4 regions of the Halomonas sp. BL6 genome follow, and region 3 is predicted to be linked to each of the others. Evidence: predicted binding sites of a transcription regulator. Region 3 holds the regulator's gene; each other region holds the start of a gene.

The links. Region 3 encodes FliA, which starts transcription of late flagellar genes. Its sites were predicted from a motif close to CTAAAGTTNNNNNNNNNNCNGCCGATA; they were not measured.
Region 1: the regulator FliA is predicted to act here: its motif matches at 2,021-2,047, upstream of FHJ80_RS03950 (flagellin).
Region 2: the regulator FliA is predicted to act here: its motif matches at 1,491-1,517, upstream of FHJ80_RS05305 (flagellin).
Region 4: the regulator FliA is predicted to act here: its motif matches at 2,167-2,193, upstream of FHJ80_RS15230 (DUF4019 domain-containing protein).

The regions. Positions count from the first base shown of each region.
Region 1 covers NZ_VDGL01000002.1:86,802-90,800, forward strand. Annotated here, with positions in the region: gene FHJ80_RS03945 (glycosyltransferase) at 1-1,013, opposite strand, end outside; gene FHJ80_RS03950 (flagellin) at 1,130-1,951, opposite strand; gene fliD (flagellar filament capping protein FliD) at 2,086-3,468, opposite strand; gene fliD (flagellar filament capping protein FliD) at 3,610-3,999, opposite strand, start outside.
Region 2 covers NZ_VDGL01000002.1:379,689-383,687, forward strand. Annotated here, with positions in the region: gene FHJ80_RS05300 (BCCT family transporter) at 1-610, shown strand, start outside; gene FHJ80_RS05305 (flagellin) at 625-1,446, opposite strand; gene folK (2-amino-4-hydroxy-6-hydroxymethyldihydropteridine diphosphokinase) at 1,561-2,007, opposite strand; gene FHJ80_RS05315 (SDR family oxidoreductase) at 2,241-3,023, shown strand; gene ybiO (mechanosensitive channel protein) at 3,079-3,999, opposite strand, start outside.
Region 3 covers NZ_VDGL01000006.1:49,905-53,903, reverse strand. Annotated here, with positions in the region: gene FHJ80_RS13220 (sensor domain-containing diguanylate cyclase) at 1-901, opposite strand, end outside; gene FHJ80_RS13215 (OmpA family protein) at 925-1,596, opposite strand; gene FHJ80_RS13210 (motility protein A) at 1,601-2,416, opposite strand; gene FHJ80_RS13205 (RNA polymerase sigma factor FliA) at 2,450-3,157, opposite strand; gene FHJ80_RS13200 (flagellar protein FlhE) at 3,184-3,543, opposite strand; gene FHJ80_RS13195 (hypothetical protein) at 3,692-3,999, opposite strand, start outside.
Region 4 covers NZ_VDGL01000007.1:191,811-195,809, forward strand. Annotated here, with positions in the region: gene FHJ80_RS15215 (hypothetical protein) at 1-33, opposite strand, end outside; gene FHJ80_RS15220 (DUF1206 domain-containing protein) at 235-1,044, shown strand; gene FHJ80_RS15225 (YqaA family protein) at 1,056-1,658, shown strand; gene FHJ80_RS15230 (DUF4019 domain-containing protein) at 1,711-2,121, opposite strand; gene FHJ80_RS15235 (class I SAM-dependent methyltransferase) at 2,342-3,097, shown strand; gene FHJ80_RS15240 (DUF1456 family protein) at 3,094-3,564, opposite strand; gene FHJ80_RS15245 (tetratricopeptide repeat protein) at 3,574-3,996, opposite strand.

The sequences.
Region 1 (3,999 bases), on a different contig from region 3:
AAGCCAGCCACATCAATCCATTTATTGACGCACTTCTTAATCTTCTGAGTTAAATTATCAGTTTTTTGATTAGTACTATAAGCAAAGAGCTCTAATTCTCTATTATCCAAATTCTGCAGTGCTGGCAAGATCATTTGTCCAACAGGGTGAATTCTAAAGCTGCCCGACAATAGTCCTATACGCACCCGCTTATTCGAATATTTTTTTGTACTCGCCCTGTTCACCAGATCACTATTTACATACTTTTTCTGCCACTCACGAGCAGATTTATAAATATCATCTACTGTATATGTGGGGTTATAATGTTTGGCCACCAACAGATTAGTAGCCACACTTGAATTATCTTGGAGCTTTAGCTCATCATTGAAATGCTGCTCAGCACTCTCATAAAGTCCTTCGCGGAGGTCTAGACTAGCAATATGATTGCTAATACCTAAACGGGCAGGCGCAATTTTTTTTAGCTTGACAGCTGCTTTGCGGGCCTCCGTAGGTCTTTTGGCTTGATCCATGATTCGGCTTCGCCACAAAAGTGCCTCAGGGTCATTGGGGCTTATATCGCATGCTTTATCATTGGCATCTAGTGCATGCTCAATACGCCCCAAAACATGGTAAGCACGACTTGTCCATGTCCACACCTTGACGTTACGAGGCTCATATTTGTGCAATGGCAGTAGTACTTTCAATGCTTCTTCAGCAAAACCAGCAAGCAAAAGATACTGTGCATATTTTATTGACGCTTTTGTATTTTGATGAGGCAGTAAAGAGCATGAAGTCGCCATGGCAGCAGACGCTTCTCGCATTCGATCAAGATTACCCAAAGCGTTTGCTTTTAACTCCCATGATTCTGGAGACTTAGGAAAAGCATCTATCAAGCGATTTGCTATAGCAAGTGCTTGGGCATAACGTCGGTTGTCGAAATGCTCCTGAAACTCTTTCAGGTAGTGATGCATAGCTGGTTTCAGCGCACTAGAGTTAGCTGGTTTATTTGTACGTTTCGACTTTTTCCGAGACATTCTTTCCTAACCCTGCAGACATGAAGTGAGATGCCATTGTAACGCGATCTGGCATACAAAAAAGGCTGGCCAATGGCCAGCCTTCGCTTCTATTTCTTGCTTTAACTGCGTAGCAATTAGCCCAGCAGAGACAGTACCGACTGCGGCGTCTGGTTCGCCTGAGCCAGCATAGAAGTACCTGCCTGTTGCAGAATCTGTGCACGAGTCAGGTTGGATACCTCTTCGGCGTAATCAGCGTCTTGGATACGTGAACGAGCTTCTGACAGGTTAGTGACGTCAGTGGTCAGGTTCTCAAGTACTGATTCGAAACGGTTGATGGTCGCACCTAGTGTAGCGCGGTTGTCATCGATGGTTTGTAGAGCACTATCAACAGCATCGATTGCCGACTGTGCAGAATCGAAATCAGCAACGCTGAGAGCATCGATTCCCAGAGTGCTTGCTGTAGCATCCACGGTACTAATGGAAAGGTTATCAACATCAGCGGTGGTATTGGCGCCCACTTGAATGTTCAAAGTACCGTCTGCGTTCAGCAAGTTAGTACCGTTAAATGTAGTCGCGTTGGCAACACGAGTAATTTCAGAAATACGCTCGTCGATTTCTAGCTGGATAGATGAGCGGTCTTCTGCTGTGTTGGTATCGTTAGCTGCCTGAACCGCCAGCTCGCGAATACGCTGAAGGTTGTCGCTGATCTGGTTCAGACCGCCTTCTTGAGTCTGTGCCAGAGAAATACCGTCATTGGTGTTACGCTGAGCTTGCTGCATGCCCGTGATTTGAGCGCTCATGCGGTTGGCGATGGCTTGACCAGCAGCGTCGTCGGCAGCGCTGTTGATACGCAGGCCAGAAGACAGACGCTCTTGCGCCTTGGCCAGCATGGCCTGGGAGTTAGACAGGTTGTTCTGACCGATCAGGGCAGTGATGTTCGTATTGATCACAGACATGGAAGTGCTCCTTGAAGATTAACTGGCCATCAGGCCTGCTTTGCGGCGGTCAACCGCCGTTATTTTAATTAACGGCAGGCCAGTCAGAATCTTTAAAAAATTAAGCGCTTTTTTTGTAAAACAATGTAACCAGCTTAGTTATTATTCTGCATGGCGTTCAGCATGCTGAACTGCTGTGCTAGGTAGGAGCCCATCGAGTTCATCTGTGCGATCATGCCATCCAATTGAGCGAACTGAGTACGATAGCGGGAGATGTTGCGCTCGATGCTCAGCTCCATTCTGGCCTTCCGTTCCTTGAGATTGTCGATTCGCTGCTCTGCGCTGTTCACAGAAGTTTGAATCAGACCATCGTCACCGGTAATCGACTTGAGCGTCGCGCTCAACCTGCCCGCAAACCCCTCTTCTGATGACTCACCTGCAAAAAAAGCGCTGAGAGCTTCAGGGCTGTTGGAGATTGCCTCGTCCAATTTCGTATCATCTACCTGAAGACGGCCACGCTCATCGATCGCGATGCCAAACTGCGCCAAACGAGTAAAGTCGCCAGTACCCACTGGATTTGTCACGTCACGGCTTAGCCGTGTTTCAACAGTGCGTACGGTGCGGTCGCCTAGCAGCTCGCCAGACGTCTCTCCCTCACCATTGAACGCTGTCATACGGCCTACGGTGGACTTCATTTCATTGTAGGTGCTGACAAACTCCTTAATGGCTTCTTTTAAAGAGTCTTCATCGCGCTCAATGACAAGACTAACGGGCGTTTGTGAAGCCGCTGTCAGGTCGAGCGTTACGCCTTGGATAGCACCTTCCACCCGGTTGCCACTGCTTGTAATCGCAATGCCATTCACTTCCAGAGCGGCATCCTGGCCTGCACGTCGTGTACTGGTATCCATGGACAGGCCATCTAGACCCGAAAAACCAATAATCGAAGCTTCTTTACCGGTTTCTTTTGAGCTCAAGGCTAGCCGGTAGCCTGTGCCGTCATTCACGATAGAGGCCGTCACGCCAGCGTCTGCATCGGCATTAATTTGATCGCGCACGCTAGCTAATGTGCTGCCTGCAGAAATATTGATCGTTTTGCTGCTCAAGGCCGGCGCATTCGGATCGAACGCGCCGTCGGTATAGGTGGCGCCAAAATCTAACGTTAGGGTGGTGTCGCTGGCAGCCAGGACTTGATCCATCGTGACGCTGTTAGACGCCACGCTGCCCGCCCGTGCCAGCTGTGTCACATTGATATCGTAACGTCCAGCGTTGGCCGACTCTCCTGCTGTCGCGCTGACCCCTTCGCCAGTCACCGTACTTTTTTGCTGATTAAACGTGGAAGCATCGTTCAACGCGGTAATCGACTCTTGCAGACGATCCATTGCCGACTGCAGGCGACCGTACGCCGATATTTTGGTTTGTTGAGTATTCTGTTGCTGCGTGAGCGGCGTTAGCTTCTGCCGCTCAGACGCTTGCAGCTGAGTCAACAGGCCATTCAAATCCAAACCTGAACCAACGCCAAGAGAGGTAATCGTCGCCATGTGGCTCAGCTCCTTTTCGTTTAAAAGTTATAGACTGAGTAGATTATCGGCAGGGTGGAAAAAAACTTTAGCTTTGCAAGGATCAAAGAGCTAAAAAAGGCCTAGAGGATACTCTAGGCCAACATGACTTCGTATTCGAGTTTAGTTTTGGCCTATCTGGCCTAGTGTCGCAAGCTGCTGAGTCAGGTAGGCGCTGGTCTGATTCATTTGACCTACCATGCTGTCCATCGCGGCGAACTGAGCCCGGTAGCGCTCAACCGTTTGGTCGATACGGCTTTCCGTTGTCGCGAAGCGATCGTTTAGCGACGAAACCCGACGCTCTGAGCTGCTCACAGCGTTTTCCAGTCGTCCGCTTGGCCCGACGAGCTGTTCGATCGTCGCTGAAATTTGTCCTGCCATGCCATCCTCACTGGAGGTGCCTGCAAAGAAGTCCATTAACTGATCGGGTTGATTAGCGATGATGCCATCAAGCTGCTCATCATCGATTGCTAACGTTCCATCCAACTGAAGAGAGATGCCAATATCGGAAAG
Region 2 (3,999 bases), on a different contig from region 3:
CGCCCCGGCGTGGTGGATGCAGTGGTGGACGGTGTTCTTCTTTGCCTGGTTCATTGGCTATGCGCCGCTGATGGCGATCTTCGTGGCGCGCATTTCACGGGGCCGCAGCATTCGCGAGATGATCGTGGCCGTGGCGGTGCTCGCCCCGATTGCCACCACCGTGTGGTTTACGCTGCTGGGCGGTTCGGGCATCTATTACCAGCTCACCGGTGTGATCGACCTCAGCGAAGCGCTCAACAACTTCCAATTCGACGTGGCGACGCTCACGGTGGCCCAGGCGCTGCCCGGCGGCACCTGGATGGCGCTGGCGATTCTGCTGCTAACGACGATTTTCGTGGCCACTACCGGCGATTCGATGAGCTATGCCATTGCCGTCGTCGGTGCGGGACACGATGCCCCCAGTCCCTACATGCGCGCTTTCTGGGGCATTGCCATGGCGCTGATGGCGGCCGTGCTGCTGTACATGGGCGCAGGGCAAATCAGCGCGCTGCAGCAGTTCATCGTGATCACCGCGATCCCGGTGTCGCTGATACTGCTGCCTTCGTTATGGAACGGGCCGCAGGCGGCTTATGCCATGGCACGGGAACAGGGCATCATCGACGAACGCTGATCGGCGGCTCGTCGTTATAGCCCCTCCAGCAGCCGCAGAATCAGCTGTGGCTGCTGGTTGACCCGGGTCAGCATGGCGATACCCACCTGTTGTAGCAGTTGGGCACGAATCAGATTGGAGACTTCTTGCGCGTAGTCGGCGTCTTGGATACGCGACTGGGCGGCGGAGGTGGTGATGATGTTGGTATTGAGGCCGTCGATGACGCTCTCGAAACGGTTCTGTACCGCGCCAAAATAACTACGCTGACGATCGACCTGCTTCATGGCCTCATCCACGACATCCATCGGGTTGGGCGTGGCCGAGCCATCGTCCAATACGCTGAAACCGTCCATGCCCAAGGCCTGGCGCCCCATTCCCGAAAAGCGCACGCCAATCACATCTCCGGCGTTGGCGCCCACCTGAATGTTGAGGGTTTTATCGCTCTCGACCAGCCTGATGCCGTTAAAATTACTCTGCCCAGCGACGCGATCGATCTCCTCCAGGCGCTGGTCGATTTCCAACTGAATAGAGGCAAGATCGTCTGACGAATTGGTGCCATTGAGCGCCTGAACGCTCAACTCGCGAATACGCTGCAGGCTGTCGTTGATCAGGTTCAGCGAACCTTCGGCAGTTTGCACCATGGAAATTCCGTCATTGGTATTACGGATCGCCTGGTTCATGCCGCGGATCTGCGCGCCCATGCGATTAGCGATGGCCTGACCCGCAGGGTCGTCTTTGGCGCTATTGATACGCAGCCCAGACGACAGACGCTCCATGGAGGTCTGCATCGCTTGTTGGCTCGTACGCAAATGGTTCATTACCAGTAGCGACGTGATATTGGTCGCAAGGCTGATCACATAAGTGACCTCGACGGTAAGCGCGAAGGCGCCGTTAGCATCGTTATCGGCCAATGGCCAAAAAACATGAGGCCTGCAGCATCGACGACACCTCACATGCTGGCGATGGCAGGGCTACGAGACGGGGCCTGCGCTTATGGAGCGCCCGCTGGCGCTCAATACCGCATCGACCGGGCCACGCACGTACTGATGCTTGAAGTAACCGTCGTCGACGATTTCACCGTCCCACGCCACGATGTCTAGATCCATGGTTCGAGGACCGGATTTGATCGGCCCGCGCACCCGTCCCAAGCGATCCTCGACCTCTTTCAGATAGGCTTTGAAGGCGTCCCGATCCAGCGCAGTGCGCACCACCAGCGCGGCATTGAGAAAATCGGGCTGATGTTGAAAGCCCACCGGCGACGTACGGACGGCGGACGAGCGGGCCACCAGCTCGCACTCGCTGCTCAAAATCTCCAGCGCTTGAGAAAAGTGGTGTTCGGGTTCGATATTGGACCCCACTGAGATCACGCACTCATGGTGCATGCTGCCGGTTGTTGCATGCGACGACGTTGATGACATAGCGACATTCCATAGATAAGCCGATGATGGTGTAACGAGGTCAAAACGCTTTCACACGGCCATGCACTCATCCAAAGGCCGATAGACGCAAGCAGGCTGCGTTTTCACAGAGTAGAACGTGGGTCATTTTGTTCAAGCTCTGTACAAGTTATTGACAAACGCTGCGCTCACGCAGAGAGTCTTCGTTATTGCTCCACCACCATTCACTTCCTATCGACAGCGAGGGATTCGTCATGCCGACACCTGCGGCACTCGTCACCGGCGGCGCCACACGGCTTGGTCGCCACTTTGCAGAAGCCTTGGCCGACAAAGGTTTCGATATTGCTCTGCACGTGAACAGCTCACGCGGGGAGGCTGAAGAGGTCGCCACGGTGATTCGCGGCAAAGGGAGGGAGTGCGAGATACTACCCTGTAACTTTCTGAGCGACTCGCTGGAGAGCCTGATACAACAGGCGGTAACACGCTTCCCCGGCTTGAACGTGCTGCTCAATAGCGCCTCGGCCTACGAGCCCGCGCCCATCGCAAAGACCGAGCTGGCAATGCTGGAGACCCAATTTCGGGTCAATATGTTCACCCCGCTGCTTCTCACACGCCATTTTGCCGATGCGGTAGCGCAGGGCCAGGTGATCAACATCATCGATAACAAGGTGGCCTATCACCAGTACCCGTATGCGGCCTACTTGCTCTCCAAAAAGAGTTTGGCCGAGATGACGCGGATGGCCGCGCTGGAGTTTGCTCCACGCCTGCGCATCAACGGTATTGCGCCGGGAGTGGTGTTACCCGCCTCTCAACGCACCAGCGACTATATCCAGTGGCGCATCGACGGGATTCCGGTGGATCACCAGGGCGATCCAGCCCACCTTGTACAAGCCTTGCACTATCTACTGGACAACGCCTTCGTCGCCGGACAAATCCTGTTCGTGGACGGCGGCGAGTCGATCAACCTCGAAGGTCGCCACTCCGAGAACTATCATCCCAAAAACCATCACTCCAAAAACCAACCCGGCGACCGCTGACCCAACGCAAAGAGGCCGCCCGGAGGCGGCCTCTCGTAGGTCACGATATCAATGCTTAGGTCTCATCGACATCGTCATGATCCGGCTTGTGATGCTCCGGGTTATGCTGTAGTGCGTCTTCGCTGCGCTCTGACAAGGGCGCCGTTTCGGTCCGTTTTTTCTCGGCTTTCGCCTCCAAAATACGCACGTTGGCGGGCGGCGTCTTGCCCCCTTTGGTTTCGCCAAAGTAGAGCGTGGTATGCGGGAACGGAATCTCGATGCCCGCGGCGTCGAAGCGCAGCTTGACCAAACGATTGTAAGCGCGGCCCACGGCCCACTGATCGCCTGGCGTGGTCTTGATCACGACACGGATATTGACCGAGCTGTCGGCCAGCGCGGTGACACCCGCCACGGTCATGTCCGCCAACAGTTTATGACCATGCTCTTCGCTGGCTTTAAGATCTTCGAAGGCTAGCTGTAGCTGCTCGATCGCCTCGTCGATACTTTCGTTGTAACCAATGCCGTACTCGCCCACATGGTTGCCGTACTCACGCATGTAGTTGGAGACGGTATCGACGCTGGAGAACGGTACGATATGGTAGGTACCGGACAGGTCACGAATGCCCACCGAGCGGATACTCAAACGCTCGGCCGTGCCGGTCACGCCGCCCACGGTGACCACGTCGCCGGTGTTCATGGCGTTCTCTACCTGAATGAACACCCCGGTGATCACATCCTGCACCAGCTTCTGCGCACCAAAACCAATCGCCAGACCCAGCACACCGGCACCGGCAATCAGCGGCCCGATGTTGATGCCGATTTCCGACAGCACGATCATGCCGGTGATGGTCACCATGGCAATTGCCAGCGCGTTACGGAATAAACTCAGCAGCGTTTTGGCGCGAGCCGACGGCTCACCATGTCCGGTTTCCGGGTTGAGCTTGTGCTCGATCAGGCTCGCCAGCCCCAGCCAGACACCGAGAGCCACGATCAGAAT
Region 3 (3,999 bases):
GAAGATAGCGAGCCTCTTGTCGAGCCCTGAGTAGCAAAAGCCGCTGGGTCGCCATCTGGACGAGGGTGCGAACGGCATCGCGGACTGGCGGCGACACTGGATGAGGCGCTACCGAGTGGCAGAACAGCAAGCCCCACAGCCCGGTGTCGCCCTGCATGGCCAGGCTCATCGCACCGCGTACGCCCAACCGTTGCAAGTAGCGCTGACGCTCCGGCGCGGGGGCACGTAAAAAGCAGTGGCGCAAATCGACGCTCTCGCCCTCTGGCGTACACGGCAGCGGCGGTTCTGCATGGGCGCTGGCGTCATGAATCAAACGGATCGGATGGCGCTCGTAGGTGCGGCGCAGCGTGATCGGAAAGTCACTGGCAGGAAAGCGTTGGCCCAGCAGCGCAGGCAGGTGCCCGCCTTGCGCTTCGGCGACGATCAGCCCGTGCCAATCGCTGTCGAAATGACAGACCGAGACGCGATCATGACCGGTGAGCTGTTGCACGGCGGTCACTAAATAATCCAGCAGTTCTTCTTGATGGGTCGCTTCGGCTAGACGCATCAAGCGCTCGTTGACGGTCCCCAGCAGGCGTCGTTTGCCCAGCGGGCTGAGGGGCTCGATTTCGACCACCACGTGGCGATGCGTGCGATAAGCGTGAACCTGCAGGCGCGTGGTGTCATGTAGCCGACGGAAGGCCAGCGGGCTCGCTAACCGCTGGCGTCCATGCAGCTCTTGGCGCAATCGCTGGCTCAACCGCTTGCCCAGCACGGTGGCGGGGGAAATCGCACGGAGCTCGGTGTCTGCCAATCCCAGCAGTTTGGTTAGGTTGCGACTGACCGCCTGAATGCGCCGACTCTCACCGTCGAGCACCATGACGGCGCCAAACGATTGTAGTAGCGAGTGATGCTTCGACACGCAGATAGCCTCGAGATAGTGCTTTACCCCTCGACCTGCTGCCTCAGCAGCAGTTCAACGCGCCGGTTGGCTGCTCGCCCTTCCGAGGTAGCGTTACTTTCCATGGGTTGGGTGTCGGCATAACCGACCGCCCGCATACGTGAAATGGCAATGCCTTGCCGCTCTAATTGGCGCACGACCGCAATGGCACGGCCTACTGAGAGCTCCCAGTTCGATGGAAACCTCGGCGTCGAGATAGGCACGTTATCGGTATGACCTTCAACGGAGATTTGCCCATCGAAAGTCGCCAGCACGGAAGAGAGTCGTTCTAACACATCTTGCCCTTGGGGCGTTAGCACATCGTTGCCGCTGGGAAACAAAAGGCTGTCGTCGATGCGCAGCGTCACGCCCTCTTGACCTTGCGAGACGCTTACACCGGGAATGTCGAGTCCCGCCATATGAGGTTGCAACCCTTCATGGCGTGGCTGAATACCCGTGGCCAAGCTAGCGAGCGGCAGTGAGGTCACGGCGCTGGCGACGCTCAGGGCCTCGTGGCTCTGCCCTTCGCCGCCGCTCGGCGGCGCCAAGGCTAGCAGCAGAACGAACAGCGTGATGAGCAGTGTGAGTACGTCCAAGTAGCTGGTTAGCCAGCTCTCGTCACTCTCACCCACTGCAGCGGGCAGCTCCAGGGCATGCCGTGAGTCGCGATCAAGCATGGCGCTACCCTTTCAATGCGGAGCCAACGTCGGGGCGGGGTTTGACGTTGGCGTCCCGGATCTCATCATGGTAGTTCGCTACGAAGGAGTTGAGCGTCTCTTCAATGAACGATGGCAAGCGGCGCTTGGTGATCAATGAAATCCCTTCGAGCACCATGTTCATGGTAATCAACCGCTCCTCGGTGCGCCGCTCCAGCTTGACGGCGATGGGCTTGAACACGAGGTTGGCCAGCAAGATACCGTAGAAGGTGGTCAGCAGTGCTACCGCCATGCGGGGGCCGATGACCTGAAGGTCTCCGGCATCCATGACTTCGAGCATGTTGACCAGCCCCACTAACGTGCCGATCATGCCGAAAGCGGGCGCGTAGGTCGCCATGGTGCGAAAAATTTGCGCTTCGGCGTGTTCGCGGGCTTTCAAGCGGGCGATACGCCAGCGCAGCATGTCGAAAATCTCATCCTCTTTGGTATTGGCGATCACAAGTTGAATACCGGTTCGTAGAAACGGGTTGCGGGTGTGCTCGAGCTCCCGTTCGACGGCCCGCACGTCACCTTTGAACCAGAGCCGCGACATGGACACCAGCTCGTTGATGTCGTCCCGCACATAGGTATTCTCACGGCGGAACACCAAGCCCACCAAACGCACCACTCGCAGCACTTCTTTCAACGGATAGCTGATGAAGGTCGCCGCCAGCGTACCGGTGATGACGATGGCCAGTCCCGGCACATTGATAAAACTTTCGGGCGACTCTGCAGTAAAGAACAGCACGCTTACCAGCAGCAACATGCTGGCAAAGATACCGATCAACGTAGATGGGTTCATCAACGGCTCCTCGCCGAGTAGGGTGAGTGGGTATTAGGATTCATCGTGATCGCGTAAACGCGCGCGCAGACGGCTCACCGCCTGACTGTGTAGCTGGGAGACCCGCGATTCGGTGACGCCCAGCACCGCGCCGACCTCTTTAAGGTTCATCTCTTCTTGGTAATAGAGCGCCATCAGCAGCTTTTCACGCTCGGGCAATGCCTCGATGGCCTCGATCAAGGTGTGTCGCTGCTGCTCATCAAGCAATTGGTCAAACGGCCGATGCTGGGCATCGTCACCCGCCGGCTCACCGCCATCGGCGACCAGCTCTTCGAACGGCAGCAGTTGACCACTGTTGGTGTCATTCAACAGCTGCTGGTACTCGCTCAGGGGCATCTCCAGCTCGCGGGCAATTTCACCCTCTTCAGGGGGGCGGCCCAACTGCTGCTCCAAGCGGCGTACAGCATCGTCCACTGCCCGCGCCGAACGACGTACGCTGCGCGGCAGCCAGTCGCGAGTGCGCAGCTCGTCCATCATGGCACCGCGAATCCGCTGGCTGGCGAACGTCGCGAACGTGGCACCCTGGGCAGCATCGAAGCGTCCCAGCGCCTCTAATAGCCCCACCATGCCTGCCTGGATCAGATCATCTAGCTCAATACTTGCGGGCAATCTTACCTGCAGCGTTAAGGCCTGACGTCGCACCAGTGGCATGTATTGGGTCAACAGCTCACTTTGTTTGATCCTGCCTTGTGCTGTATACATCCTCGTGCCTCGCGGCTGAACGGCCTTTACCGATAATTCACTATTACCTGTAGCCCCTGCACCCTCACTGGCCGCTGGCCCGGCGACAGTGCAAACCGAAAGTGCAGCGGCGCATTTGCCAACATGCCTTCCAGCGCAGTGGTACTGCCACGCATGCCCGACAGTGCCACGCAGCGCTCAGGGTGACACAACCAAGCGTTGACGGGGTGACTCGGTGGGGTGTCGAACCGCCACTGCACGCGCGTTAGCGTCGCTCCTCCCAGCGGGATGCCTGCTGGTGGCGAAATGGCCTGGCTCTGACTGGTGCGGTCGCTCATGGCGACCAACACGCCAGGCACGTCTCGGCTCCAGCTACCCGTTGCCGCCTCGGCGCTAACGACCCACATGATGGTTGCCAGCATCGCTGCGCAGGGTCTCACCCTTTTCACTGTTAACAACTTTACGGCTTTTATCAACGTCTGTCGGGCAAATAGCCTCATACGCGGGCCCTCTATTCGGCGTAGGTCGCTAACGACAGCAAGCCGATCATCTGTCTCAACGTGCAAGCAACAAAAGCTCGATATCCAAATAGTAAGCGGCGGCGTCACGCAAGTTCTCCAGCAGCCCCTGACGCGGCAGGTGCGGTTCATGGAGTGCCAGCAGGCGTCGCGGACCGCCATGCTCTCGCACTTTTCGAAGCACACGGTACATGCTGGCAAAGCCATCGGCATCGCTAGTGACCCATAGCGCCCATCGTGCATGCTCCTTCGCCAGCATGGCCAGCGACGGCGTATCGGCCATGACGACCTGAATCTGCCAATCCTGTGGGTCGCCCGCCCACTGACGCCCCAACGCCGACCACT
Region 4 (3,999 bases), on a different contig from region 3:
TGCTGGAATAAAAACGATGTGGTGATCGCTCATAGGGTTCGATCCATGACACATGAAGACGCATACTCACTACTTTCCAGAACCACTATGGCACTTTTGAGCGGAGCTCTCTATAAAAGTACCGCCATGCCCTAACGCTGCCCGCCGCATGGTCTACGCTGGACAATACCCTTTTACATGCACAGTATGGGCCGCCTAAAGGATCGGCAATGCCATTCACGTCAGGAGGACACCATGGCCAGTCAACCCCCGACACATCGGGATGCGGTTAAACTGTTCGCCCGCTTGGGCTACGCCTCGCGGGGGGTCGTGTATTTACTGGTAGGCGGCTTAGCCGCGCTCGCCGCGTTAGGCCAGGGCGGCCAAACCGAAGGCAGTCGTGGCGCACTAGAGAGCGTATTGGCCGCCCCATTCGGCAAAGTAATGCTGGGTATCATTGCCCTTGGGCTAGTGGGCTACGCCACTTGGCGCACACTGCAAGCGCTTCAAGACACCGACGGCCATGGCAGTCAACTCAAAGGGTTGGCGATCCGCGCGGGCTTGTTGGTCAGTGCCGTGACGCACACGCTGCTGGCTTTTTTTGCGGCTCAGTTGATCGTCAGCTTGGGCGCATCCGGTGGCTCTGGCAGCGGCTCACAGGATGCCGCTGGCTGGCTGATGCAGCAGCCATTAGGTCGCTGGCTGGTCGCGGCGGTAGGCGCAGTTTTGATTGGCGCAGGCATTGCCCATGCCATTAAAGGGTGGAAAGCCAAATTCGACCGCCACTTCTCCATGCCCACTCACGTGCAGCGTTGGGCTTACCCCGTCTGTCGCTTTGGCTTGGCGGTGCGGGGTCTCGTCTTTGTGATCGTGGGCAGCCTATTTATCATCGCGGCGTACCAATACAATCCTAGCCAAGCAGGCGGCACGGCGGAAGCCTTGAGCACGCTGAGACACCAAGCCTTCGGCCAGTGGCTGCTTGCGTTCGTTGCCATCGGGCTGTTCGCATTCGGCGTGTATAGCCTCCTCACGGCGATTTATCGCCGCATCAACCCTTCCGTATAGCGACTCGACCCATGGCCTTCACTTCCACGCGAACCAAGCAGTGGTTCGAGCGTATCAACGGCTCGAAAAACATGCTGTGGCTGCTCGCCACGCTCTCTTTCCTAGAGACCATCATTTTGCCGATTCCCATCGAACTCGTGCTGATTCCGCTCATGGCGGTGAATCGTCAACGCATTTGGGCGATGGCCACCGCCACCACGCTGGGCTGTTTAGCGGCGTCCATCGTCGGTTACGGCGTGGGCATGGTGTTGTACCAGTCCGTCGGCACTTGGTTCATCGACTTCATGGGAATGCAGCAAAGCTATCAGGCGTTTCAGAGCTTTTTCGACCAATACGGCTTTGCCGCCATTTTAGCGATTGGCATTTTGCCGATTCCGTTCCAGGTGGCGATGATTACCGCTGGGCTCTCGGGCTACCCGATCGTGCTGTTCGCCCTGGCAGCACTGATGGCTCGCGGGCTGCGCTACTTCGGCCTGGCGTGGCTGGTACATCGTTTTGGGCACCGAGTGGAAAGCATGTGGAAACGCCACGCGCTGAAGACCAGCCTCGCGTTGGGAAGTGTGGTGCTTCTGTTGGTGCTGGGGATGCAGGCACTGGCGGGGCTGATCGTGTAGAAAACACAATAGCCGCCAACGTTGGCGGCTATTGATGGGCGCTCGAATCACGTTACTGCACGTAGTAGCCGCTCACCCGCCACGTGCCCTCTTCCAGATGTGGCGTGACGACTTCGACCACGCACTGGTTGTTCGTGAACCGGGTTTGAAAAGCGAACTCTTTGTAGTCGTTGCGCGGCGCCCCAGGCATCGAGGTGTACTGCGACATGCGGATGCGCCGCCGCGACTCGACGCTGCCCAAATCGTTGCGGGCCAGCGTCACCACGCGCTGCAGCATGGTGGGGGAAAGCGGCGTCTTCAACAGCGGCGACGACTTTTCCCAAGCCTGCTCATATTCACCTTGATCGATCGCTTCCAGCCAAGCGAGCGCGGCCGCTTCTGCCGCCTCGGCGGTAGACGCCTGCACATAAGAAGTCATCGCCAGGAGCAACGCAGAGAGAATGAGAGCAAAGGGTTTTGGCATGGCAGCCTCGTATGGCAATCGAATGTGTCGTGCGACTTTAGTAGTTATCGGACCATCACACGATTTCTTTAATCACATTAACCCTAAAGCGCTAGCCAAACTGTGAAAGAGTGCAAACTTGATCGCCGCTTGGCCAAGCCACTCCTACGCCTTCTCAAACCCCAATCGCTCGTTTACTATGCGCCACCCAATGTATTTCAGCCCTCACCATTAGGCCACTATGTCCGTCAACGCACTCTACACCGACCTTTCTGGCTACTACGATTTGATGTGCGTCGACATCGACTACCAGGCCCAGAGCAACGCCATTCGCCGCCTGCATCAGATTTTTGGCAACGAAGGCAAACGCCATCTGGATGTCGCCTGCGGTACCGGCCCCCACGTGCGCCACTTTCTTGATGATGGCTTTATCAGCAGCGGCTTGGATATCAACCAGCCCATGCTGGATATCGCCGCCCAACGCTGCCCAGAGGCAAGCTTCTCACGGCAAGACATGAGCAGTTTCGAAGTAAGTGAACCGCTGGACCTCATCACCTGCTTTCTCTACTCCATCCACTACAACGATGGCCTGGACAAGCTCGGCGACTGCATCGCCAGCGCACACCGCGCCTTGAACGAGGGCGGCGTGTTCTGCTTCAACGCGGTGGATAAGCAGCGGATCAATAACGAGCTGTTCGTAAAGCACATGGCCCAGCAGGCGGAGGAGACGTTCTCTTTCCGCTCCGGGTGGCACTACAGCGGCCAAGGGGAGCGGCAGTCGCTGCGGCTGAGCATCGAAAAGACCACGGCGGAGACAACGCAGGTGTGGCACGACGAGCACCCCATGGTGGCCGTCAGTTTTAGCGAACTCATCGCCCTGTTGGAGCCTACCTTCGAGGTGCACGTGTTCGAGCACGATTACCAGACCATCACGCCCTGGGATAACGTCTCGGGCAATGCGATCTTCGTATGTGTGAAACGCGAGCGCCTCGCTTAACCGTTATCGTTGGGGCGAAGCTGCCGCTGGACGCCCATCAAGAAATTACGCAGCATTTGGTCTTTGCATTCGCGGTAATTTTTGTGGCTGGGCTTGCGGAAAAACGCGCTGAGTTCGTGAGGGCTGAGCGGCAGGCCCATCTGATCGAACACCTCTAAAATATCCTCCGCCTTCATGTTCAGCGCGATGCGCAGTTTCTGGAACACCATGTTGTTGTTCAACTGCGCTTCCGGGGCAGGCGGTGGGCCTTCGCGCTTGCCCCGCTTGAAGCTGATGAAACCGTTCAAAAACGCCGCCAGCTCTTTGTTCTTCATGGTCACGAAGGCGTCGTCTTCGTCTTTTTTCAGCCATGCCGTCACCTGCTCCTGGGTCACGCTCACCTCCGCCAGGGCGAAGATCTTGACGATGGTGTTGTCTTTTAAGTCGAAGGTGTAGCGAATACGGCGAAAAATATCGTTATTGGTCAAAATGGGGTCCTAGGCGTGGGTTAGCGTGGCCAGCAGGTCATCGATTTCTGCTTTCAGCTCGTTATCTTCGATCGTTTGGGCGCTGGCCTGGGCCTGCTGCAAGCGTTCAATGGCCGCCTGGTTGTCGCCCAGCTCCACGTGCAGCGCCGCCATGGAAAACCCAATCGAAGCGATATGATCGTTCGACTGCTTCGCGACCGCTTTATCCAGCGCTTTTTGGTAGATGGGCAGCGCGTCCTCTAGCTCTTCGGTGAAGTCGGCCAGGGTTTCCCACTGCTCCGGGTGGTCTTTCTCGGTGTTCTCGTGCTCGGTGCAGATTGCCTGCAACTCAGCATACAGCGCTTCAAAGGTGGCGCGGTCATCTTTGGCAGCGGCCTTCATCAGCTTTTCGGCGAGCTCGTACACCGCCTTGTAAATTTTGGTGTTAATCATCGA